DNA from 4 places in the Vogesella lacus genome. Region 2 is predicted to be linked to each of the others. Evidence: predicted binding sites of a transcription regulator. Region 2 holds the regulator's gene; each other region holds the start of a gene.

What was found. The regulator sigma-54, encoded in region 2, starts transcription at its own class of promoters, with help from an activator protein. The targets are predictions, from matches to a motif close to CTGGCACGCTTCATGCTT.
Region 1: a site for sigma-54 is predicted at 2,270-2,287, ahead of hybD (HyaD/HybD family hydrogenase maturation endopeptidase). Genes of this name have one in related genera too.
Region 3: a site for sigma-54 is predicted at 1,942-1,959, ahead of glnL (nitrogen regulation protein NR(II)). Genes of this name have one in related genera too.
Region 4: a site for sigma-54 is predicted at 1,748-1,765, ahead of flgJ (flagellar assembly peptidoglycan hydrolase FlgJ). Genes of this name have one in related genera too.

Annotation. Positions count from the first base shown of each region.
Region 1 covers NZ_CEETQT010000001.1:445,358-449,526, reverse strand. Annotated here, with positions in the region: gene ACZ9W6_RS02050 (hydrogenase expression/formation protein) at 1-832, opposite strand, end outside; gene ACZ9W6_RS02045 (thioredoxin domain-containing protein) at 829-1,281, opposite strand; gene ACZ9W6_RS02040 (HypC/HybG/HupF family hydrogenase formation chaperone) at 1,300-1,617, opposite strand; gene hybD (HyaD/HybD family hydrogenase maturation endopeptidase) at 1,617-2,234, opposite strand; gene ACZ9W6_RS02030 (HigA family addiction module antitoxin) at 2,380-2,694, opposite strand; gene cybH (Ni/Fe-hydrogenase, b-type cytochrome subunit) at 2,809-3,513, opposite strand; gene ACZ9W6_RS02020 (nickel-dependent hydrogenase large subunit) at 3,674-4,169, opposite strand, start outside.
Region 2 covers NZ_CEETQT010000007.1:96,321-100,489, reverse strand. Annotated here, with positions in the region: gene ACZ9W6_RS10505 (KdsC family phosphatase) at 1-91, shown strand, start outside; gene lptC (LPS export ABC transporter periplasmic protein LptC) at 88-648, shown strand; gene lptA (lipopolysaccharide transport periplasmic protein LptA) at 638-1,135, shown strand; gene lptB (LPS export ABC transporter ATP-binding protein) at 1,132-1,857, shown strand; gene ACZ9W6_RS10485 (RNA polymerase factor sigma-54) at 1,864-3,300, shown strand; gene hpf (ribosome hibernation-promoting factor, HPF/YfiA family) at 3,354-3,677, shown strand; gene ptsN (PTS IIA-like nitrogen regulatory protein PtsN) at 3,821-4,169, shown strand, end outside.
Region 3 covers NZ_CEETQT010000005.1:209,661-213,829, forward strand. Annotated here, with positions in the region: gene ACZ9W6_RS08530 (TonB-dependent receptor domain-containing protein) at 1-1,249, shown strand, start outside; gene ACZ9W6_RS08535 (DUF4124 domain-containing protein) at 1,383-1,880, shown strand; gene glnL (nitrogen regulation protein NR(II)) at 1,989-3,053, shown strand; gene ntrC (nitrogen regulation protein NR(I)) at 3,070-4,169, shown strand, end outside.
Region 4 covers NZ_CEETQT010000017.1:22,209-26,377, reverse strand. Annotated here, with positions in the region: gene flgK (flagellar hook-associated protein FlgK) at 1-739, opposite strand, end outside; gene flgJ (flagellar assembly peptidoglycan hydrolase FlgJ) at 785-1,717, opposite strand; gene ACZ9W6_RS17060 (flagellar basal body P-ring protein FlgI) at 1,833-2,903, opposite strand; gene ACZ9W6_RS17055 (flagellar basal body L-ring protein FlgH) at 2,940-3,626, opposite strand; gene flgG (flagellar basal-body rod protein FlgG) at 3,643-4,169, opposite strand, start outside.

The sequences.
Region 1 (4,169 bases), on a different contig from region 2:
CGGCGATGTCGTCGGCCGCGGCCAGCGCCACCTCGGGCAGGCGGCTGATTTCCAGCGTATCCAGCAGAATGGCGTTCATGCCGTTGAAGTACTGTACCCGCCACACGTTTTGCAGGCGGGTGGCCATCACACGGCACTTGCCGTAACCGCGCGAGAACACACCGCTGTTGCCGCCGCCCAGGTTGGCGTCGATATAGGCCATGTCTTCCGGCGTCATCGGCAGCAGGCTGAAGTTGATCACATGATCTTCGTCGCCATCGTGATAATTGGCCACCCGCTCGGCCACCTCGGCCAGTACTGCCGGCGCATTCATCAGCGCCACGCCGGCCGGGTCGAAGGGGGTGAAGTCGCGGCTGCCAAAGGCTCGCGCCTGTTGCCAAACCGCCACCGGCATCGGGCCGGCCTCGATGCTGTCGGTCAGCGGCTGGCCATCGGCGGCCAACTCCAGCACGCGCCACACGCCAGCAAACACCGACTCCTGGATCAGCAACTCGCGGCCATCCACACATTTGACGCGGGCGCTGACTTCACCTTCGCCCAGCAGCTGGCTGATCAGGGTGCGGCTTTCGCGATCCAGATGGTTGAGTGTCAGCGACGGGTAGGGCTCGCTGTGGCCATCCCACGCCTGCATGCGGCGAATGAGCTCGCCGACCAGTGCCTTGGCATCAGACAAATGGGCGGTTTCTTCGGCCGTTGGCAGATAGGGCATGTCGAAGCCGTCCAGCTCGCGCGGCATCGGCATGTAGCTCAGGTCGGGGTCGACCGGTTGCGAGCCGGGGCCGATGCCGACTACCGGAATCGGAAACGCTTTGGGCATGATGAACTGGCTCATGACTGGCAGGCTCCGGCAGGGGTGGCACGGTTGACGGGGATGCCGACGGACGGCGGGCGGCGGGTCGGGGCGGCCAGCAGTTCGGCAAAGCGGTGCACCACCTCCGGCCAGTCCATCAGCCCGACAATCACGCCGGTGTACTCGCCACCACGCAGGAAAACCAGTGCCGGAAACTTCAGGACACCAAAGCGTGCGGCCAGCTCGCGGCTGTCGGCCGGATTGGCCCAGCAGACCTGACAGGTGTGGCCTGGCAAGGCTTTCAGCACTTCGGGCACGATCACCGCGTTATCGGCGACTTCGGGAAACTGGTGCGGGTCGGCGCTAAGCATCACGATCAGGTGGTCGTGGCTGGCGGCCAGGGCGTCAAGGTTGGCCGCAGCGGTCTGCGGGTAGCCCAGCGCGCTCAAGCGGCTGGCAACGCTGTCAAAAGTGGGGATGAAGGATTGCATGACAGGCCTTTGCAGGAATCAGGAAAGCGGTTTGGCTGGAGGCTGCAGATGTGGCGGCAGTTGCGGCTCGCGCGACAGCAGGTCGGCGAAATAGTGTTCGGGCTGATAGTTGCCGGCTAGTGCGGCTTCCAGTGCGGCAATGGCAGCGAGCAGATCGGCGGCGCGGTGCTCGTCCAGCTGTTCGCGGGCCGCGCCGGTAAAGGTGAGCAGCCAGTCGCCGGCAGCGGCTTCGCCGACCAGGCGCGTGTCGATCTCGACCAGCTGGCCATCACGGTCGCGGCAGCGGGCGCTGAACCAGCCCGGCTCGACCACCTGCATCGGTACGCCCAGGCACATCAGCTGCACTCCCCGTCAAACAGTACGCGGGCGTCGCCCACGCGGCAGGCTTGCTCGGCGCTGGGGCGTTCGTTCTCGTAACGCTGCATGTCGAGGCTGGCATCGTTGAGGCGGCTCTCGCCCGGTGATCTTGGCGTGGCGGTGATGCCCCATACGGCCAAGGTCTGCACCGCCAGCTCGAGCGCGGCCGGCAGTTGGCCGCGCACCGCTGGTGACAGGCTACCGCCGTAGTCTTCCAGCTCCACCGGCTGTACGCCGATCAGGGTAATTGCCTGCGGCAGTGCGCCTTTGAGGTCGGCCAGTGCCAGCACCTCGGAAAAACCGGTCTGGTGCAAGCTCATTTTCTTGGCGGTGAGGTAGGCGGGCACGGCGTCGTCGTGATAGGCGCGCAAGGTGCCGGGTGGCAGGCCAAAGTCGATGGCGTCGAGAATCAGCAGCTTGTCGGCCTGTTCGACATAGGGCAGCAACAACAGCCCCTGGGTGCCGCCATCGATGATCTCGACATTGGCCGGCCAGTCAAAGCGGGCGTACAGCGCTTCGGCCAGGCGCACGCCGAAGCCTTCGTCGGCCCACAGGATGTTGCCCAGGCCAAGTATGGTGATATTGGGAGCTGTCATGCCGCGTCTTTGCTATGTAACGGATGGCGTTACATACACAAAAGCCGTGCCAACTTTGGCAGGGCACGGCAGGGCGGGCAAGTGACTGATTTTATGGAGTTAAGCAGTGATCGTGCAGCGGAAGTCATGCGGCATGTGGTAAGAGTTATTCCACTTTGGCAGTTGTGCTGGATGATTGCTTTTCGTTGTAGCTCGGGCGGGCCAGCTGTGCCAGATCCCAATCGCCCTGCAGGGCCAGCCAGAAGCGCGCATGCAGGCCGAACAGCTGGCCCAGCTTGATGGCCGTGTCGGGGGTAATGGCGCGGTGGCCCTGGATGATCTCGTTCAGCCGGCGGCGCGAGATGCCCAGCAGCCGTGCGGCTTCGGTCTGGCTGAGTCTGGCCGGCTGCAGAAAGCGGCTGTGCAGGAAGCGGCCGGGTGCAATGGGGGTGCGGGGGGCGGCTGACCGTCTTGTTTGCATATCGGCTCCGGAAAAAGAGGGCCGGTCAAAGACCGGCCCAAGCACTACTACACTCACAACACAGTTACCTGCTGGCCAGCGCTGCCGGGGCAGCGTGTCGTGGCCATGACTTGATCAATCCTTGAACATGCGAAAGCCGCTGATCATGGTGGAGACCATGCTCTGCTTGGACATGATGTCTTCGCGAATGGCGGCATAGACGTGAATCATCACGAACAGCAGGATCGCCCACATGCCGAGGCGGTGCCAGCTGTGTACATCGAGGCTGTTGCCGAAAGCGACGATTACCCAGTGGAAGGCGCTGTGTGCCCAGCTGCCTTCGCCGGTGCCTTCGCCATATAGCGCAAAGCCGGTGGCAATCATGAAGATGCAGGCCCACAAAAAGCTGGCCATTGCAATCTGGCCGACCGGGTTGTGGCCGATGTACTTTTTCGGATAGCGCTCGAGAAACAGATACCAGCGGATCTCGAAGAAGAATTCCTGCCACCATGCCTTGTCCCACACCGGCACCAGAATGATTTCGCGCGCATGGTGATTGCCGACCAGTGCCCAGTACAGGCGGCCGATCAGGCCGGCGGCCAGGATGTAGCCGGCGGCAAAGTGGGCAAAACGGATATAGCCCATCAGGTACTGGAAGGTGGCTTCGCCGGGCATGCTGGGCAAGGGCTTGCCGATAAAGTAGCCGGTCAGCGACAGGGTGATGATGCAAAGCACGGTTACCCAGTGCCACAGCCTTACCGGCGCCTCGTAAACATAGACCGAGGTTACCTTGCGACCCAGCCCTTGCGGAGCCTTGCCGTCAAAGTCGTAACTCTTCATATTCTTGCTCCTGTTGAATCGGCAGTAACCCGCGGCAATGACTGCAGCCATTGCCGCGGGGCTGACGATGATCCGGGCCGGTGCGGCCATGTGCGCGGGATAGCACCGGCTGGCGGATCAGAGGGGTAAACAGGGTTGGCCGCAGGCGGCCAACGTTTGCCTAGCGCACCTGTACCTTGACCAGCTCGCCACCGTCATCGCCGATGACGTGGGTGGAGCAGGCAAGGCAAGGGTCAAAGCTGTGCAGGGTGCGCAGGATTTCCAGCGGCTGATCCGGCACGGCCATTTTTGTGCCCATCAGCGAGGCTTCGTAGGCACCGATCTGGCCCTTGTCATCGCGCGGGCCGGCGTTCCAGGTGGTGGGGACCACGCACTGGTAGCTGTCGATCTTGCTGTCCTTGATCTTCAGCCAGTGACCCAGTGCCCCGCGTGGTGCCTCGGTAAAGCCCACGCCCTTGACCTCGGCCGGCCAGGTGGATGGGTCCCACTTTTCCACGTTGGCGGTGGCGGTATCGCCGTTCTTGATATTGCTGATCAGCTGGTCGTAGAAGCTGCTCATCTGGCGCGCTGCCCACACCGATTCGAGGGCGCGCGCAGCGGTGCGGCCAAGGGTCGAGAACATCACATCGATCGGCGCATTGAAGTGCTTGAGCAGC
Region 2 (4,169 bases):
CGGCGGCAGCGGCGCAGTGCGCGAGCTGTGCGAGCTGATCATGCAGGCACAGGGCACCTTTGACGCACTGATGAACAGCTATCTGGCATGAATCGCGCTGCACGACTCTTTCCGCTCGGACTGACGCTAGGCATGGCGCTGCTGGCCTTATACCTGCACATCGTTACGACGCAGCAGCCCTTCGCCCGGCCAGACCTGAATCTGAACGAGCCGGAATACACCATCAGCAATCTGCAGGCGCGCCAGTATGACGAGCATGGCATGCTGCAAGAGCGCCTGTACGCCAAATCGCTGTGGCAACTGCCCCGCAATCCGCTGGTCTTTGTGCAAGAGCCACTGCTGACCCGTTATCAGAACGGCAAGGCCGACTTCTCGGTAAACGCCTCGACGGCGACTTACCACCGTCAGGAAAAGCTGGCCGAGCTGAAAGACAATGTCCGCTGGGAGCAGGAGCAGCCGGGCAAAACGCCGATCGTACTGCAGACCTCCAGCATGCAGCTGGATGGCAACAAGCATGAAGTACGCAATCAGGCACCGCTGCTATTGACCCAGCAAAACTCCAGGCTCAATGCCACCGGTTTCATTTATCGCCAGGACAGCCAGACTCTGGAATTTCTGTCCAATGTTAGGATCTTCTATGCGCCATAGCCTGCCAGCCCTGTTACTGATCAGCTGCCTTGCCGTTCCGGCTCATGCCGACAAGGCCGATCGTGACAAACCGATCGAAATCAGCGCCGACAAAGGCACGCTTGACCAGAAAAAAGGCACCACAGTCTGGGAGGGCAATGTCGATGTCAAACAAGGCACTCTGCTGATTCAGGCCGACAAAGTCATTGTGGTACGCGATAACAAGGGCCAGCAGCAGCTGCAAGCCAGTGGCGGCCCGGTCAAGTTCCGCCAGAAGATTGATGGCAGCAACGAATTCGTTGAAGGCTCGGCCAACAGCGTGCAATACGACAATGGCAGCGACCTTGCCATTCTGACCGGCAATGCGCGTATCAAGCGTGGCATGGACTCGGTCAGCGGCAGCCGCATTGTCTACAACACCGCGACCGAGAACTATGAAGTCAATGGCAGCGCCAACGGCAGCACCGGCCGCGTCACCGTGATCCTGCAACCCAAGAGCAAGCCATGAGCAGCACGCTTTCCATCCGCCAGCTGAAAAAGACCTTCAAAAAGCGCACCGTCGTAAAGAATGTGTCGCTGGACATCAGCAGTGGCGAAGTGATCGGCCTGCTGGGTCCGAATGGCGCCGGCAAAACCACCAGCTTTTACATGGTCGTTGGCCTGATCGCTGCCGATGACGGCCGTATCGAACTCGACAAGCAGGAGATCACCCACCTGCCGATTCATCAGCGCGCGCGCATGGGGCTGGGTTATCTGCCGCAAGAAGCATCGATTTTCCGCAAACTCACCGTAGAAGAAAACATCAAGGCCGTGCTCGAGATCACCGGCCTGCGCGGTGAAGAGCTGGAAAACGAGCTGGTATTGCTGCTGGACGATCTCAACATCGGCCATCTGCGTGAAAGCAACGCCATGGCACTGTCTGGCGGTGAGCGCCGCCGCGTGGAAATCGCCCGGGTACTGGCCACCCGACCGCGCTTCATCCTGCTGGACGAGCCATTTGCCGGCGTTGACCCGATTGCCGTGATCGATATCCAGAAGATTATCCAGTTTCTGAAATCACGCGGCATCGGCGTGCTGATTACCGACCATAACGTGCGCGAAACCCTGCGCATCTGCGACCGCGCCTACATCATCTCGGAAGGCGGCGTACTGGCCTCCGGCCTGCCGGGCGAACTCGTTGAAAATGAACAGGTAAGACGTGTCTACCTGGGCGAACACTTCCATCTGTAAACAAGCATGAAACAGACCCTCCAGCTCAAGACCAGTCAACAGCTGACGCTGACGCCGCAGCTGCAACAGTCCATCAAGCTTTTGCAGATGTCCACACTCGAACTGGGCTCCGAGCTGGAGCGCTATCTGCTGGAAAACCCCTTGCTGGAACGCCAGGAAGAAAGCGAAGAAAAGCTGGTGCCGCCAAGCGAATGGCCAGAGCGCAACCAACCGGCCGAAACAGCTCCGGAAACCCCGCAAGAAAACGCCTCACAAGATAGTGATAACAGCAGTGCATTTGACGAGCCTGCTGACTGGGGCAGCCGCAGTAGCAGCAATCACGATGATGATGACGAGTTTGACCCCATCCTCAGCGCCCCGAAAAAGCCCTCGCTGCGCGAGCACCTGTTAAGCCAGACCGGCGAACTACAACTAAGCCAGCGTGACCGCGCCCTGATTGCCCTGCTGATCGACGAGCTCGATGATGATGGCTACCTCTCCAGCCCTCTGGACGAGATACTCGCCGAGCTGCCGCTTGAGCTGGATGTCGAGCTGGAAGAGTTGTCCTGCCTGCGTCGCCTGCTGACCCAACTGGAGCCCGTCGGCTTTGCCAGTCTTAATCTGCAGGAATTCCTGCTGTTACAGCTCGACAATGCCCCCCATGACAAGCACCCCGCGCGCGAGTTGGCCGCAAGCATTGTCAGCCAGCATTTTGACTTGCTGGGCAACCGTGACTTCATCAAGTTGAAGCGGGCCTTGAGCATTGACGATCCGACACTGAAAGCCGCTCACGGCTTGATCACCAGCCTGCGCCCGCGCCCGAGCAGTGGCTTTGACCACGGTGAAACCCACTACGTTGCACCGGATATCCGGGTGATCAAGGTTGGCCGCAGATGGGTTGCCCGGCTAAACCAGGCCAACCTGCCCAAACTTCGTGTCAACCAGATGTATGCCTCTCTGCTACAACAGAAAGGAACCAGCCACGATCTGGGTGGTCAACTTCAAGAGGCACGGTGGCTGATCAAAAACATTCAGCAACGATTTGACACCATCCTGAAAGTGGCGGAATCTATAGTCGAAAGACAACAAGAGTTCTTCGAGCTGGGCGAAGTAGCCATGCGCCCGATGATTCTGCGGGATGTCGCAGATGAGCTTGGACTCCATGAATCAACCATTTCCAGGGTAACCACGCAAAAATATCTTTTGTGCAGCAGAGGCCTGTTTGAGCTGAAGTACTTTTTCGGCAGCTCTGTTGATACCGATAGTGGCGGTGAGTGTTCGGCGACAGCCATCAAGGCCATCATCAAGCAACTCATCGATCATGAAGATAATAAAAAGCCGTTGTCAGACGGTGCGATTGCAGACCATCTCGTCGCCAAGGGCATACAGGTAGCCAGAAGAACGGTTGCCAAGTACCGGGAAGCGATGCAGATACCACCGGTCAGCCAACGCAAGTCACTTTGATTTTCTTGAGTCGCGACACTTCGTTCGCGACACTTTAAGAAGGAGTAAAGGGTATGAACCTCAAGATTACCGGTCTCCACCTCGAAGTTACCCCAGCACTGCGTGAATATGTAGAAAGCAAGCTGGAGCGGATTACCAGGCATGTAGATAATGTTATCGGTGTCAACGTGACATTGTCTGTCGACAAACTGGTACAGAAAGCCGAAGTAAACGTGCATTTGGCGGGTAAAGACATCCACGCCGAAGCGACGGATGCCGATATGTATGCTGCCATCGATGCCTTGGCAGACAAGCTTGATCGTCAGGTTCTGAAGTTCAAGGAAAAACAGGTTGACCACCGCGTCAGCCCTATCATTCAGGATCAGGCAGCCCTCTGATACCCTGCAAAGACAAGAACGGATAAGATTTCTTATCCGTTCTTTTTGTTTGAAACAATCCACCACGCTTACGTCCTGATCGGCTATTGAAATCTTGCCGGAAAGCGTAGAATGGCCAACGTTCTTTACTGGCACCACGCAAGATGAGCCTCATTAGCAAAATCCTTTCTCCAGAAAATGTCATGGTCGGGCTGGATGTATCCAGCAAGAAACGGTTGTTTGAACAAGTCGGCATCCTGATTGAAAACTCACAGGGCATTGCCCGCAGTGATGTTTTTGACAGCCTGTTCTCCCGCGAAAAACTGGGCTCGACCGGACTTGGTCAAGGTGTCGCCATACCTCATGGCCGCATCAAGGGCCTGAAAGAAGCCACCGGTGTTTTCATCCGTTTGAGCACTCCTATCGCCTTTGACGCCCCGGATAACAAGCCGGTCAGCCTGCTGTTTGTGCTACTGGTGCCGGACCAGGCGACAGATATTCACCTGCAGGCAC
Region 3 (4,169 bases), on a different contig from region 2:
CGGTATCCGTAATGCCCGCGCCAATATGGTGGGTTTCTTCCATCCGGTGGTGCCGAATGACCCGATTCCGCAGAGCCAGCTGCGCGACACCAGCAGCATCCGCTACCAGGCGCTTGGTCTTGGCGCTATCGACAAGGCCGAAGTGCTGCTGCATCGCTCGGCTGTCGATAGCGATCGCACCAGCAAGGTTGGCCGCAACTATGGCGAATCGCTGCGCACCCACGGTCTGGATATCAATTTGAAGTCCAGTCTCGGCGAGCACTTGCTGCGCTACGGCCTGAACTGGCGCGAAGACGAGTCGCGCGCCCGCCAGATCAGCAATTCGCAAAACAACACCGGCAGCGGCCATGAACGCGCCAGCGTGCTGGGCGGCTACACCGAGGCGGTGCTCAGCTTCTCGCCACTGACCTTGGCGGCTGGCCTGCGTTTTGACAGCTATGACTACCGCGATAATCATGGTCAGCACTTCAGTAGCAGTGGCGCCAGCCCCAGCCTGCAGGCTACCTTCGACCTGAATGACAACTGGCAGCTCAAGGGCGGCCACGCCCGTGCACTGCGCGGCGTCGGTCTGAAGGAAGCCTTCATGCTGGATATCGCCAGCTGGAAAAACGCCAGCGAGATTGACCCGGAAAAAGCCAGCAATAGCGAACTGGGCCTGCAATACCAGCGTGGCGGCCTGAAGCTTGCGGCCAACGTCTTCAATCAGCGTATCGACAACTTCGTCACCTCCTTGCTGTGCACCCCGCCGCGTGGCGTCTGCCGCGACAATGCCGGCACCGCCAAGGTGAAGGGCTATGAGCTGTCTGCCGATTATCAGCTGGGCCAGCTGAGCGCCGGCCTCAATGTCAGCCACAGCAAACCCAAGCTGAATGGCCGTCTGCTCGGCGATGGCGACCTCGGCCTTGGCACCTACACCGGTCGCACCTGGGTTGCGCATCTGGGCTACCAGCTGCCGCAATACCAGCTGGAGCTTGGCTGGCAGGGCCGTCTGACCGAAGGCATCGATTACCAGCCGGTGGCGGCCAACGGCACCACCATGCGCAAGGATGGCTATGCCGTGCATGATGTCTACCTGAGCTGGAAGCCAAGCGGCAAGAACCTGCCACGCGTGAATTTTGCCGTGAAGAACCTGTTCGACAAGGCGTATTACGACCAGGCCACCTACGCCTATCAGGGCGCACAGCAAAAAGTGCTGGGCTACCCTGAGGCTGGCCGCGACTTCCGTCTTGACCTGAGCTGGCAGTTCTAAACCCGTGAAGCACACGCCCGAAGATGCCAGTCTTCGGGCGTTTTCAATGACTGGCCCGCCACATGACTTGCCGTCTTAAAGCGCCAAGCCCGGCACTTGCTAATGCAGCCGGTTTGTTTGCTATCATTCCGGCATGTCCAGCCGCCCTCTCACCACGATTGCCCTGCTCTGCCTGCTCAGCGGCATCAGCACGGCCCAGGCCAATACCATCTACAAATATGTAGACAAGGATGGCCGCGTGACCTTTACCAATATCCCGATCAAGGGTGCCAAGCCTTTTCTGGTCACACCATCCAGTGGTGGTGGCAATGGCGGCAACGGCATCGCCAACAGCAGCCCCAATCCTTCTGCTGCGCCAGCAGCGCCCAGCACACCGCGCCAGCAAAGCACCGGCAATATCCCCAGCGTCAAACCCGAGACCCAGCGCAACCGCGACCGCGGCCGTAATCGCATCCTGCAGGACGAGCTGGCCAACGAGCAAAAGGCACTGGCCGATGCGCGCAAGGCCTTGCAAGCAGCCAGCAATGCCGACACCACACAAAAACGCAAGCTGCAGGACGAGATCACCGATCGCGAACGAAATATTTCAGCACTGCAAAGCGAGCTGAATATGGAGAACGCACCGAAGTAAAGCATGGTGCATGAATATGCACCATAATAGGGCAATCTGATTTTCTCAGGCCGATCAGCGCATGGCGCGCTTATTGCTAGCTAACAGGAAAGATTGCGGATGCCCTATATGAACCCGAGCTCATCGCCCGCCAGTTACGCCGGACTGGAGTTGCTGGACACGCCCGTGATGGTGGTGCAGCGCAATGGCGAACTGCACTTCGCCAATCCCGCCTGCGAAAGCCTGCTCAAGGTTGGCCGCAAGGAATTGCAGCGCCACAGCCTCTACACCCTGTTTCGCGATGCCCGCGCCTTGCGTAATGCGGTGCAGATGGCGCTCGATCATGCCGGCAGCTATATCGAGCACGACCTCGAGCTAGCCCCGGAAAGTGGCAGCCCGCTACACGTCAGCCTGACTGTTACCCCCATCGACAGCCCGCCGCGACTGGCCTTGCTGGAATTGCGCCCGATCGAGCAGCAATTGCGTATCGCCAATGAAGAGCGTCTGCTGCTGCAACAACAAGCCAACCGCGAGCTGATCCGCAATCTGGCACATGAAGTCAAAAACCCGCTGGGTGGCATCCGGGGTGCGGCGCAATTGCTGGAGCACGAAATCGCCGACCGGCCGGAATTGCTCGAATACACCAGCGTGATCCGCGAGGAGGCGCTGCGCCTGCAGACCCTGGTCGATCGCCTGCTGGCCCCGCATCGCCGCCAGATCGCCAGCGATGTAAATATCCACGAAGTGCTGGAACGGGTACGCAGCATCCTGCTGGCCGAGTACCCGCAAGGCCTGCAGATTCGCCGCGACTACGATATCAGCCTGCCCGGCCTGGCTGCCGACAAGGAGCAGCTGATCCAGATCGTGCTCAATATCGTGCGCAACGCCGCCCAGGCCATGCATGGCAAAGGCGAGATCACCCTGCGCACCCGCGTTGCCCGTCAGGTAACACTGGCACGCAAGCGCCACAATCTGGCGCTGCATATCCAGATCATCGACAACGGCCCCGGCATTCCCGAGGAAATCCGCGACCACGTGTTCTACCCGCTGGTGACCGGCCGCGCCGATGGCACCGGCCTCGGCCTGACGCTGGCGCAGACTTTTGTCCACCAGCACGGCGGCATCATCGAATTCGAATCCCGCCAGGGGCACACCTGCTTCAACATCCTGATGCCCTTCGGCCCGGATGCATAACAAGAAAGGCTAAGCCATGACCCAATCCGTCTGGATCATCGACGACGACAAAGCCATCCGCTGGGTGCTGGAAAAATCGCTCAGCCGCAGCCAGATCAGCTGGCAGAGCTTTTCCAGCGCGGATGATGCGCTGAACGCGCTGTACGATCAGCTACCCAGCGTCATCATCAGCGATGTGCGCATGCCCGGCACTGACGGCCTGAAGTTTCTGGCCAAGGTCAGGCAGGAGCACCCGGATCTGCCGGTCATCATCATGACGGCGCATTCCGACCTCGATTCGGCCGTAGCGGCCTTTCAGGGCGGTGCGTTCGAATATCTGCCCAAACCTTTTGATGTCGACCAGGCCGTCACCCTGATCGAACGGGCACTCGCCCAGAGCCGCGACAATGGCAGCAGCCTCGGCAATAACGAGGCGATGCCCTCGCTGCTGGGCCAGGCCCCCGCCATGCAGGACGTATTCCGCGCCATCGGTCGCCTGTCGCAATCCAGCGTCACCGTGCTGATTACCGGCGAATCCGGCTCCGGCAAGGAGCGTGTGGCCGAAGCGCTGCATCGCCACTCGGTACGCGCCAGCAAACCGTTTATCGCCCTGAACACTGCCGCCATTCCGCGCGATCTGCTGGAGTCCGAGCTGTTCGGCCATGAAAAAGGCGCGTTCACCGGAGCAGTCGCCACCCGGCGTGGCCGCTTTGAAGAGGCCGAAGGCGGCACGCTGTTTCTCGATGAAATCGGCGATATGCCGACCGAGCTGCAGACCCGCCTGCTGCGCGTGCTGTCCGATGGCCATTTCTACCGCGTCGGCGGTCATACCCCGGTCAAGGCCAATGTGCGGGTGATTGCCGCCACCCACCAAAACCTCGAAGAACACGTCAAGCAAGGCAAGTTCCGCGAAGACCTGTTTCACCGCCTGAACGTGATCCGCCTGCGCCTGCCGCCGCTGCGCGAGCGCAGCGAGGATATTCCGCTGTTGGTACGCCACTTCCTGTCGCGCACCGCGGCCAACCTGGATATGGAAGCCAAGCGCCTGACAGAGGCGGCGATGCAGCGCATCCAGCACTACCCCTTCCCCGGCAATGTGCGCCAGCTGGAAAACCTGTGTCAGTGGATTACCGTGAT
Region 4 (4,169 bases), on a different contig from region 2:
TCGCCATTACCAGCTCATAATTTGACTCACTCAGCACCAGCGGGTGACCTTGACCAATAAAAACATCAACCGTGCCATCCGGCTTGGCAATCATGTCGGTCTTGATCAGCTTGTTCAGATCACGAACAATTACATCACGCTGATCCAGCAGGTCATTAGGCAAGCGACCATTTTGCTCATTCAATGACACAATCTGCTTGTTCAGGTCAGCAAGCTGCTTGGCATAGGCATTTACCGCCCCTACAGAGTTCCCCACCTGGTTTATCAGTCCATTGCGTAGCTCTTCAAGACGATTATTCATGGACTGAAACCGTCCGGCCACAGTTTCCGCCTGGCTGATCACAGTCTGCCTGGCAGCAACCGAGCTCGGCTGCTGGCTCAGCTGCTGCAAACTGCTATAAAACCCCTGCATGACGCTTGAGAGACCAGTACTGGGATCTGACAAAAGATTGTCTATGTCATTCAAGGCAAGCTCTTGCGTCTGAAAACCACTACTCGACGCGGTCACCGCTTGCAGCTGATTCTCCATAAAACCATCGTACATCCGTGAAACCGCATAGAGATCCACGCCACGACCCACATAGCCAAAGCCGACAAACTGCGGACTAGCCGCAGCCTGCTCCAGCCGCTGTCGGTTATAACCATCCGTATTCACATTACCAATGTTATGGCTGGTTACTTCAAGTGCGGCCTTGGCCGCATTAAGCCCGCTCACACCAATGCTGAAAATACTGGACATGTTGAATCTCCCATCTACTTCTTATCGTCACGGCATCAAGGTGCTTTAGCGTTGAAATACTGCCTGCGCCACATCAGTCAATTTACGAGCATATGCCGGGTCGGTTGCATAGCCACCTCGTTGCAAACCGTTGGCAAAAGCCGAGGCATCCGTACCACGATTCAGCGCAGCCTGATAACGACCATTGTTTTTCAACAGATTTGCATAATCATCAAATGCTGCCTGCAAATCCGGATACGACCTGAAACTCTCGACCTGCTTCTGCGCCTTGCCATTCACATACTCGGTTGTCAGCGTCGCCACGCTGTCCCCTCCCCATGCAGCATTGGCCTTGATACCAAACAAGTTATAACTTTCCCGGCCATCCGGATGCTTGATACTGCGCTTGCCCCAGCCACTCTCAAGGGCGGCATGCCCAACTAACAGCTCTGGTGCCACGCCCAGTTTTTCAGCCGCCTTGCTAGCAAATGGCAGCAAGGTAGAAACAAAACCTTCTTTATCCGTCGGAATATCAGTCACTGCTGCAAGCGGTTTGACAGGGCTGGTCGCAACATCAGCCTGCATCGATTGATAACGACCGACTGCATAAGAAATTTTTGCCGGTGCCGGCAAGGCCAGCGGCAAGTCCTGCAAGGCGGCAACGGCAGGGTCGTTTTGCAACTTGTCAGTGTGCGCCAGCTTTTCAATTTGCCTGGCCAGCATTTCTGCCATCCCCAAACCACCACCTTGTGTCAGCCCCATCACCAACTGCTGATCTACCAAGCCCTTGTAAGTACCAAGCTCCGAAGAGTCCTCATCACCGCTTAAACTGTTCTCACGAGCACTTGATAGCAACTGATTCACCAGCATTGCCTCAAACTGACCGGCAACTTGTTTGATAGCCAGATTAGGATCTTGCTTGGCAAGTGCCATCATCTCCTGACTTGCGCTCGGATCAATAGCAAGGCGATTAGCCAAAGGGTTGGATAGAATCTGCATGACGAGAATCCCTGATTAACACTCAAATCAAAGCAAGATCCAGGCCAGAAATAAAAAAAGGCGATGCTCAAGAGCATCGCCTTAAAACTCCATTAATAACGGAGTGCCTATCAACCTAGATGATCTGCAGATCTGCTTTCAACGCCCCAGAAAGCTTCATCGCCTGCAAAATCGAAATCAAATCCTGCGGTGTTGCCCCGACTGAATTCAGCGCACCAACCACCTCGGACAGCGAAGCGCCATTCGGCATGTTCACCATCCTGCCGCCATCAGCACTCAGCTTGATGTCAACTTTGTTTGTAACCTGAGTCTTGCCGCCAGCCAAAGCATTCGGCTGACTGACCTCTGGCGTACTATTAACAGTCACCGACAGATTTCCGTGAGCAATCGCGCACGGATCAATTCTTACCGACTGATTCATCACAATCGACCCAGTCCGCGCGTTGATGATAACCAGTGGCGTTGCCTCTCCAGCCTGCACGGAAATATTCTCCAGCCGTGACAGAAACTGAATTCGTGCATTACTGTCTTGCGGAGCACGAACCTCAATTTGCCTACCATCAAGAGCACGCGCCATCTGGCTGCCAAACTCCCGGTTGATCGCAGACACCACCCGGTTTGCCGTCGTGAAATCAGCATCATTCAATTGCAGCGACAACACATCACCCATACCCAGCGAGGCCGGCAACTCTCGTTCGACAATCGCACCCGCAGGCACGCGGCCAACACTCAGATGATTCACCTGCGTACGACTGCCACCCGCAGATGCACCCGCGCCACCGACGACCACATTACCCTGCGCCAACGCATAAATCTGGCCATCAATCCCCTTCAGCGGCGACAACAGCAGCGTCCCACCGCGAAGACTCTTCGCATCACCAATCGAAGAAACTGTCACATCGAGCTCCTGCCCTCTGCGCGAGAACGGCGGCAAGGTTGCAGTCAAAGAAACAGCGGCGACGTTCTTGGGGTCAAGTTCAACGCCTGATGGCACCTGAATACCCAGCTGATTCAACATATTTGCCAGCGATTGACCCGTAAATGGCGAAGCCGATTTCTTGTCACCACTACCATCAAGCCCGACCACCAGACCATAGCCGATTAAAGGATTGGATCTGACGCCGGCCACATTGGCCAACTCCTTGATTCTTTGTGCCGCATGCACAGGACCGGCAAACACCAGCATGCACACACACAATAACAAGACCCTCATTTTTACCCCTTAGAACGGCATCAAGGACAGGAAGACTCGCTGCAGCCAGCCAGTATCGTTATACGCCCTACTGCGCCCCTGATTGATCTGCTCTATCCTTGCATCCGCCACTCGGGTTGACGCTATCGTATTGCCACGTTCGATATCACGTGGATTAATCACGCCAGAAAGACGAATAAACTCGTGCTCCCCGTTGATCTTCATCTGCTTCTCGCCACTCACCAGCAAATTGCCGTTCGGATAAACATCAATAACCGTTACCGTCACCGACGCACTAAACGAGCTGCTGTTACTACTACTTGACTTACCGGTCTCGCTAGCCGAACCCGTACCAGAAAGACTCAAACCACCAAGCTTCTTCTCGACCGCACCCGGAATGAAAGGCAAATTGGTTCCCGCCGTAATCCCGCCATCAATACTGCTATCACGGGATCCTTTTGTGTCTTCAGCAGTTGCCGACTTGTTCGACTCCTGAATCGTTACCGTCAAGATATCCCCCACCCGGACAGGTGAGCGATCCTCAAACATCGGACGAAAACTTGCTGCCTGGAAGATGGAACCATCAGTAGGTACTGCCGCCGGCATTGGCTGCGGACGCATCGACATCGGCTGATGCGTAATTGGCGCCGTTTGTACCGCACAACCTGTCAACAAGCCCAACAGGGTCGATGTGACCAACAAGCAGAGAGTTTTCATCTACGCATCAACCTCATCACAACTGCGACAATTTCTGCAGCATCTCATCCGACGTCTTGATCGCACGCGAATTCAAGTCATACGAACGCTGTGCAGTGACCATATTGATCAACTCTTCCGTAACGTTCACGTTAGATCCTTCCAGCATGCTCTGGTTAATTACACCACGACCATCCGTGCCTGGCTGGCCATCCAGCGGCTCGCCCGATGCAGCAGTAGCGAAATAAATTGTCCCGCCATTCGATGACAAACCCTGAGGATTGGTGAAATTGGTCAGCGTCAGCTGAAATGAGCCAGATGCTGTAGTGCTGCTTCCTTCGTAATACTCAAGCAGCCCCGTTGGTGAAACTGTAATCTTGCTTGCCGTCCCCGGAATGGTTACCGGTGGATCCAGTGGCATACCTGCTGGCGTAACAACAGTGCCTTCACTATTGCGCTTGAATTCGCCATTGCGCGTATAGCCGATAGTCCCTTCCGGCGTCAGAATACGAAAAAAACCATCCCCGGCAATCGCCAAGTCAAGAGACTGTCCGGTCCGGATCA